DNA from 2 places in the Clostridium pabulibutyricum genome. Region 2 is predicted to be linked to the other one. Evidence: a T-box and tRNA genes for the amino acid it is inferred to sense, from the RefSeq annotation. Region 2 holds a T-box; the other holds one or more tRNA genes.
The links. A T-box is a leader RNA that pairs with one kind of tRNA and senses whether it is charged. The one in region 2 lies ahead of ileS (isoleucine--tRNA ligase), so its partner is inferred to be a tRNA-Ile.
Positions count from the first base shown of each region.

Region 1 (4,544 bases), on a different contig from region 2:
AAGTTTTTTATTTATGTTATATCTATCTATATCGATATTATTAAAATTATAGTAATATCTTATAATCTGAACTTGATTATAAAACTCAAGAGTAGGTTCATATGAATTTACTCTTATGTTATTTATAGTGTCCATATTGTTTTTTATATCGTTTTGAGTAAGCGTATCTTTAACTTCAAATGGAACTGCATCTACGTTTTCAATATTAAACGCTTTCCTTGTATAATCAATATTATTTTTTATATAAGGCTGCTCAAATGTCTTCTGGTTGGATTTAACAACAAAGTTTTGCATCACTGTTGCAATTACATTTTCAGCTACCACAAGAACTATAATTATAGCTATAGATGCAGCTATAGGTTTTATCTTCAACTTCATTACATTTATAAATATAACAATAGAAGATATTATTGACACTATACATATTATTCCATAAAAGATAAGACTTACATGAATATCAGTATAACCTGCACCGAAAGCAACTCCTCTTGTACTATATACCAGTTTAATCGCTCTAAGAGCATAGCCAACTGCAACACAGAGCATTATAAGTGCAGCAAGAACTGCAAGCTGTTTGCCTGCGAATCTCGTAATACCACTTTTTATGTCAATTCCACTGAATCCATTTTTAAAGTTTTTTCTAAAATCCTCTCCTGTAAGAAACTTATCCTTTATATTCAAGAATATGTAGACAAGAAAGGTAAGTACCATCAAAAAAACAATAAGACTTACAAAAGCATTGTAAATTGATTCGATAAGTGGCAATCTAAATACATAAAAAGATATATCAAGATGGAAAATAGGATCTTTGGTATTAAAAGGTACTGAATTCGTAAATTGCAAGATTCTATACCAATATATTGAAGAAAATCCATAAGAAACGAAAATCGATATTATAATATCAATAAACAAAGCAATCTTTTTCTGAATATTTTCCTTTTTCTTATTCACTTCAATAACACGTCTATATTTCATTATACTTAATTTAATACTTTTATAATAGAACCATATACATAAAAAACATATTATAAAAGTAGGTATCATAAGCTTCAACATAGCTTTTATCTGTGTAAAGTAAACTGAAAGATATTTAACTTCACTAAACCATTCAATATTGACTATAAGATTAACAATTCTGCTCAAGAATGTAAATATAACAGCCAATATAACAACCAATACTGTCAAGCTTATGACTTTTTTTCTTTTCATACAATTCACCTCTTTTTTTATATATTTGAAACATTATACTATAAATGTATTCTAATCGGATATTAAATAATTTTTCAATCCAAGTTCACGCTTTATATTCTCAAAAATAGAAAGGCTGTCAGCAGAAACTGTATGCAGATGTATGCCACCTGTTAAAACCAGAAGAGGTTCTGATTTAGTTTCATTAACTTTATTTATAAAATTCTTAACATCATAAAGTGATTTTATCATTAGCATACCTTTAATTTCACCATATATAGGATGTTCTATTATAACATCTTCAATTACCGCACCAAACTTAACTATTATAAGCAATTCATCTTCCATTTCCTCAGGTTTGTGAGAAACTGCTATAACCTGCTTTATTTTATTGCTTTGAGATTTTGGTATAAGATAGCCTTCAGGTGTAGCTATTATATTTTTTCCCTCAGCTCTCAAAATAGCTATATCCCTTACTATAACCTGTCTCGTAACTCCAAGCTTTTCTGCCAGAATATGACCTTTATAAGGTTTTGTACTAATTGTAAGTATACTTTCTATATTATCTCTTCTTTGAATTGCATTCATATCTACCTCCAAATTCAAAAACATAGCCTAAATACAATTATATCATAAAAGACAAAACAGTCTGCATTAAAATTACCATATAATTGCCATTAATTTGTATTATCGCAGTATTGAAGTATATCAAGCTGTCTATCACCTTCAATATTTTTATTGCTATGATTCTTAACAAGATAAATTACACGCGGGCTACATCCTATTTTACCTAAAATACAAGCACCAAGCGAAGGATGATTATAAAATACGCTTATTTTTGATATTCTATAATCATCTGCAAAATGCTTTCTTACACTTCCGAATGAAAATTTATCAAAAAGAACAAATAAAGATTTGTCAATTATATTAAGCCTCTTAAATATTTTTCCTATATCATGCAAAAGAGCAGCTTTCAAAAGTTCATCACTTTCCAGTTTTTCTCTTTGACAAATTCTTCTCACATCATAGGCAACTCTTACTGAATGTTTTTGTTCAGATATAGATAGTTTTTTAAACAAATCTAATTCATTTAAATTTAAAACCTCCTGCGCAAATTTTAAATCCTCATCAGTCATTTTAGAAAATAAATCCCAATAAAATTGTCTTATTCTATATGAAAACAATTGTACATCACTTCTTTTATTATTAAAATAAAAGAAGTGACTAATAAATATATTAGTCACTTCTTAATGGTGGAGATAAAGAGATTCGAACTCTTGACCCTCTGCGTGCAAGGCAGATGCTCTCCCAGCTGAGCTATACCCCCATATGGTGGACCTTCAGGGACTCGAACCCCAGACCTACCGGTTATGAGCCGGTTGCTCTAACCAACTGAGCTAAAGATCCATAAAACTTTACCTGGCGGTTACCTATCCTCCCACAAGGCCTCCCCTGCAGTACTTTCGGCACTATGAAGCTTAACCTGCCTGTTCGGAATGGGAAAGGGTGTTGCCTTCACGTCATTGCCGCCAGATTATGTAGTTTTCAAGGGATCATTCTATTCCCTGAAAATTGCACAGCAGTATCATAATTTATTTGGTCAAGCCCTCGACCTATTAGTATCAGTCAGCTTAACATGTCACCATGCTTACACCTCTGACCTATCAACCTCGTGTTCTTCAAGGGGTCTTACCAGCTTACGCTGTGGGAAATCTAATCTTGAGGTGGGCTTCACACTTAGATGCTTTCAGCGTTTATCCCTTCCCGACATAGCTACCCAGCTGTGCTCCTGGCGGAGCAACTGGTGCACCAGAGGTCAGTCCATCCCGGTCCTCTCGTACTAAGGACAGCTCCTCTCAAATTTCCTGCGCCCGCGACGGATAGGGACCGAACTGTCTCACGACGTTCTGAACCCAGCTCGCGTGCCGCTTTAATGGGCGAACAGCCCAACCCTTGGGACCTACTTCAGCCCCAGGATGCGACGAGCCGACATCGAGGTGCCAAACCTCCCCGTCGATGTGGACTCTTGGGGGAGATCAGCCTGTTATCCCCGAGGTAGCTTTTATCCGTTGAGCGATGGCCCTCCCACGAGGTACCACCGGATCACTAAGCCCGACTTTCGTCCCTGCTCCACCTGTATGTGTCGCAGTCAGGCTCCCTTATGCCTTTGCGCTCTTCGAAGGATTTCCGACCCTTCTGAGGGAACCTTTGGGCGCCTCCGTTACTCTTTTGGAGGCGACCGCCCCAGTCAAACTGCCTGCCTAACAATGTCCCGTGACCAGGTGATGGCCGCCGGTTAGAATTCCAGTACTGTCAGGGTGGTATCCCAAGGATGGCTCCGCCAAGGCTAGCGCCCTGGTTTCCATGCCTCCCACCTATCCTGTACAGACAATACCGAAACTCAATGCTAAACTGCAGTAAAGCTCTACGGGGTCTTTCCGTCCAATCGCGGGTAGCAAGCATCTTCACTTGCACTACAATTTCGCCGGATTTGTTGTCGAGACAGTGCTCAAATCATTACGCCATTCGTGCGGGTCGGAACTTACCCGACAAGGAATTTCGCTACCTTAGGACCGTTATAGTTACGGCCGCCGTTTACTGGGGCTTAAGTTCATACCTTCGCCTTGCGGCTTAGTATTCCCCTTAACCTTCCAGCACCGGGCAGGCGTCAGCCCCTATACTTCAGCTTTCGCTTTAGCAGAGACCTGTGTTTTTGATAAACAGTTGCTTGAGCCTATTCTCTGCGGCCCCTTTCGGGGCACTCCTTATCCCTAAGTTACGGAGTTAATTTGCCTAGTTCCTTAACAACAATTCTTCCGATGGTCTTAGGATTCTCTCCTCACCTACCTGTGTCGGTTTGCGGTACGGGCGCAGCCCTGCTCCATAGAGACTTTTCTTGGCAGCGTGAAATCGGATACTTCTCCAAAATTGGATCCCTGTAACACCCCAGCATTGATAGAGCGGATTTTCCAGCTCTACCTGCCTCAGTGCTTAGACACACATCCAACAGTGTGCACATCCTATCCTTCTGCGTCATCCCATCTGTCAAACGCATGACTGCGGTATCGGAATATCAACCGATTGTCCATCGCCTACGCCTTTCGGCCTCGGCTTAGGTCCCGACTAACCCTGGGCGGACGAACCTTCCCCAGGAAACCTTAGGTCTTCGACCAATAAGATTCTCACTTATTTCTCGCTACTTATGCCAGCATACTCTCTCCTGTACAGTCCACAACTCCTTCCGGTGCTGCTTCAATCCGTACAGGATGCTCCTCTACCACCCTTTCGGGTCCATAGCTTCGGTGGTAAGTTTTAGCCCCGGACATTTTCGGCGCAGGACCTCTTGACTAGTGAGC
Region 1 is NZ_JBZAYZ010000017.1:942-5,485, reverse strand. Features, by position in the region: gene AC4CVH_RS14265 (UPF0182 family protein) at 1-1,209, opposite strand, end outside; gene AC4CVH_RS14260 (transcription repressor NadR) at 1,261-1,776, opposite strand; gene AC4CVH_RS14255 (HD domain-containing protein) at 1,866-2,324, opposite strand; tRNA gene AC4CVH_RS14250 (tRNA-Ala) at 2,440-2,515, opposite strand; tRNA gene AC4CVH_RS14245 (tRNA-Ile) at 2,519-2,595, opposite strand; rRNA gene rrf (5S ribosomal RNA) at 2,606-2,722, opposite strand; partial or broken rRNA gene AC4CVH_RS14235 (23S ribosomal RNA) at 2,785-4,544, opposite strand, start outside.
Region 1: it encodes a tRNA-Ile, which carries the amino acid that the T-box ahead of ileS (isoleucine--tRNA ligase) is inferred to sense. The anticodon was not compared.

Region 2 (4,544 bases):
CACTTTCAGGAACATTTTTATCAAGTTTTACAACCAAGTTTTGATAAATTTCCTCTGTCATAAACGGTACAAAAGGTGCTGCAATCTTTACAAGCTTTACAAGTACCCTGTACAAAGTCATATAAGCTGATATTTTATCATCTGTCATTTCCGAACTCCAGAACCTTGATCTGTTCACTCTTACATACCAGTTTGAAAGTCTATCAACAAAATCTCCTATATTTAATGCCGCCTGTGTAACTTCATAATGATCGAGATGATTTTCCGTTTCCTTCACAAGTGAATTCAATCTCGACATTATCCATTTATCCATTACATTGCTGGAAACAAAATTCTTGTGTTCAAGAGGATTAAATTTGTCAATTTCAGCATACAGAACATAAAATGAATATATATTCCACAAAGTTCCAAGGAATTTTCTCTGACTGTCCTGTACTGCTTCTTCATAGAACCTTGAAGGCAGCCATGGAGCACTTGATGTGTAAAAATACCATCTGCTTGCATCTGCTCCTTCACTGTTAAGCACAACTGATGGACTAAGTACATTCCCCTTATGTTTTGACATCTTAAGACCATGTTTGTCAAGCACATGCCCAAGAACCATGCAATTCTCAAAAGGACTCTTATCAAATAGCACAGTGGATATCGCCATAAGCGTATAGAACCATCCTCTTGTCTGATCAACCGCCTCCGTTATATATTGTGCTGGAAAGTTATGCTCAAACACATCCTTGTTTTCGAAAGGATAATGATGTTGTGCAAAAGGCATGGAACCTGAATCAAACCAGCAATCTATTACATCAGACACTCTCTTCATTTCTTTTCCGCAGTGAGGACACTTTATTTTTACAGCATCTATATACGGTTTGTGCAGTTCTATGTTTTCAGGTACATTCATACCTTTTTCCTTAAGTTCCTCAATGCTTCCTATACATTCTTTATGCCCGCATTCGCATTCCCATATTGGAAGGGGAGTTCCCCAGTATCTTTCACGGCTTAGGTTCCAGTCTATAACACCTTCTACAAACTTTCCAAATCTTCCTGTCCTTATATTGTCAGGATACCAATTCGTATTGTTTGTATTCTCAACAAGTTTATCCCTCATTGCAGACATTTTTATAAACCAGGTTCTCCTAGGATAATACAAAAGTGGAGTATCACATCTCCAGCAGAATGGATATGAATGAGTAAATTTCTCAGACTTATATAATATATTGTTTTCTTCAAGGTATTTTATTATCTTGGGGTCTGCATCTTTTACAAAAAGACCTTTCCAAGGTGTAACTTCTTCTTTGTATTTTCCCTGAGTATCCACTGAATTTACAACAGGTATATCATACTTTTTACATATATTGCTGTCATCTTCACCGAATGCCGGAGCAGTATGAACTATTCCCGTTCCATCTGTAAGTGTTACATAATCGCCGTGAAGAACATAATGTGCCTTTCCTTCGAACTTTGCAAAATTAAACATTGGTTCATAGGAAAGTCCGAGAAGCTTTTCTCCTTTGAATTTGCTTATGACTTCATATTCCCCTTCGAGTTTTCCAAGGAGCGCCTCCGCAAGTATTAGATGTTCCCCTTTGTTTACTACTTCTACGTAGTCATAGCTCTTGTTTATAACAAGTGCCATGTTATTTGGAAGGGTCCATGGGGTAGTAGTCCACGCCAACATGTATTTATCAGAATCTTTCAGTTTGAATTTTACATATACTGAAGTTTCCTTTACATCTTTATATCCCTGGGATACCTCATGAGATGAAAGTGCAGTTCCACATCTAGGGCAATATGGGACTACCTTGTACCCTTTGTATAAAAGTCCCTTTTCCCATATTTTCTTAAGTGCCCACCATTCTGATTCAATATAGTCATTATGATATGTAACATAAGGATCATCCATATCCACCCAGAATCCTATTCTGTCGGACATTTCCTTCCATTCACTTATATATGTGAATACACTATCCTTGCACTTTTTTATAAACTTTTCCACTCCATATTTTTCAATTTGCGGTTTTCCTGATATTCCAAGGCTCTTTTCAACTTCAAGCTCTACAGGAAGTCCGTGTGTATCCCACCCAGCCTTTCTAAGTACATTATAACCTTTCATAATTTTATATCTTATAATGAAATCCTTCATAACTCTTGTCAGTACATGACCTATATGCGGGTTTCCATTGGCTGTTGGAGGACCATCATAAAATGTAAAATACTCTCCATCTTTATTAAGTTCAAAATTTTTTTCAACAATTTTGTTTTCTTTCCAAAAGTCAATTATATCTTTTTCTCTGTCAGTAAAATTCTTGGAATTATCGATTTTGTCGTACATAACTTAACTCCTTTCCTCATTCGTATATCTTAAAAGTAAAAAACTCCATCCTAAAAATAGGACGAAGTTAAATTCGCTGTACCACCTATGAATAAATATTCACGTGAAAATATATTAAATCTTTAACGCAGAAAATACGAAAAGTCTTACTTAATCAAACATTCGGACTTCTAGCTGTCAGGTGATATTCCCCAAGCTTCACTGCAAATTTTCACCAATCATTTGCTCTCTTTTAGTAAAATTACTTGAGTACTCTTCCTCTTCAACGCTTTTCACCAATAAAAATCTGTATAATATAATTTCCTTATCATTATATTATACAGATTTTTCATTGTCAAATTATTTGATAAATTTTTATGAAATACCAAGTGCCGTACATATTGCCTTCGCAATCGCCGCAGCTGTCTTCTGTCTTCCGGAATCATTCCCTAGAATCGAAGCATCCTTTGAATTCGTAAGGAATCCCGGTTCTGTAAGTACCGTCGTTATTTTTGTATTTCTGGTTATGTACAGCCAGCTTCCATCCTTTAGTCCCCTGTCATATGTACCAATAGCTCCTACAATATTTTTCTGGATAAGTGATGCCAGTTTCTGTCCCTCGCTGCTTCCTGTATAGTACAATGTTTCCGTACCTTCAGCAGAACTTGAGTCAAACGCATTCGTATGTATTGACACCATAAATTTTGCCCCGGAGTTATTTGCAACATCACATCTCTTTTGAAGACTTTGAGTTACAGTAGCTGAACTGGTTTTCCTCTCATCCGTTGTTCTTGTATAAACTACATTTACCCCTTTATTTTTAAGTATTGCTCCTGTTTTAAGTGCTACATCAAGAGTTACATCATCTTCCTGATATCCATTTCCGCTTGAACCTACATCATCGCCCCTGCCATGCCCCGGGTCAATGACAACAGTCGGATTTTTGCCCGAATTCGGAGGCACCTTTGTATCTCCTTCGTTGTTTTGATTTTCATCTTTATCCTCATAAGCAAGATTTAAAGACATCAATATTCCCTGTGCAATACCTTTTGCACTCTTATTTTGAAAATCAGAACTGCTTAACGCATCACTCTCACTTTGATTTGTCATAAAACCCAAATACACCATTATAGAAGGAGCATTTATTTTACTGAACTTTTCCTCCTTTTCAGCAGAAGCCTCCTTTATTCCCCTATCTTGAGAGCCTGTAAATTTCACAATCTGTTTTTGTACGCTTTCTGCTTCTGCCTTGGACTGATCCGACTTGTTCTGCGCAGAATAATACGTTTCTATTCCTTTAACATTTTTGTCCTTGGAATAAGAATTTGCATGTATGCTTACAAATTCACTTGAATTGGACTTGTTCGATATATCCGCTCTTGCATTATCGTCAAGTGCCTTGTCCTCTGTCCTCGTATAAACCACATTTACACCATTTTGCTTTAATATTTCACCTGTTTTCAAAGCAACTGATAAATTTACATCCTTTTCCTTTGCTCCTGAGTCCGACAATGATCCACTGTCCTGTCCCCCGTGAGAAGCATCAATCGTGACTGTATACTTGCCGTTTGTGCTTTTGTCCGGAGATTTTTTTGTTGAAAACTTAAATTGAACATCCCTGCCAAGCTCAATTCCCTCGGAGGTTTTTATTCCTCCTCGAATTACAACTGTATAATCCCTTCCATACTCATAATTTACTTGAGGAGTTATACTCACCGTACATCCATTGTTTTCAGTATTCAAGCCGGCAGATACCACCTGTCCGTTAGAATCTTTAACAATTATATTGGAACTGTTCACAGTAGACTTGTCCAAACTTCTATTAAAAGTTATTTTCCACACTTTATTTACTTCAACATCTTTTCCAATAGTACTGCCATCATAATTCTGCGCAGCATATACCACTCCATTCCTTAAAAACATAACAAATGAAAATATGAGAACAATGCTGAAAAGCAGTTTGTATGAAATAGGTTTCTTCAATTTAGCACCTCTCTTTCTATATATTTCACATATATACAAATTAATCTTCAATATTACAAATTATATTATAATATAAACATTATTGAATTGATACCCAATAAATCTATATATAAGAATCAAACACAAATATATGTTATATAATAGTTGTATATTATAAAAATATGAGGTGATTTCTATGAAAATAACATATATCGGTCATTCAAGTTTCCTGCTTGAATCCTCGGGTGGTACAAGAATTCTTACGGACCCCTTC
Region 2 is NZ_JBZAYZ010000009.1:97,853-102,396, forward strand. Features, by position in the region: gene ileS (isoleucine--tRNA ligase) at 1-2,329, opposite strand, end outside; T-box leader at 2,384-2,604, opposite strand; gene AC4CVH_RS10870 (N-acetylmuramoyl-L-alanine amidase) at 2,684-4,291, opposite strand; gene AC4CVH_RS10875 (MBL fold metallo-hydrolase) at 4,467-4,544, shown strand, end outside.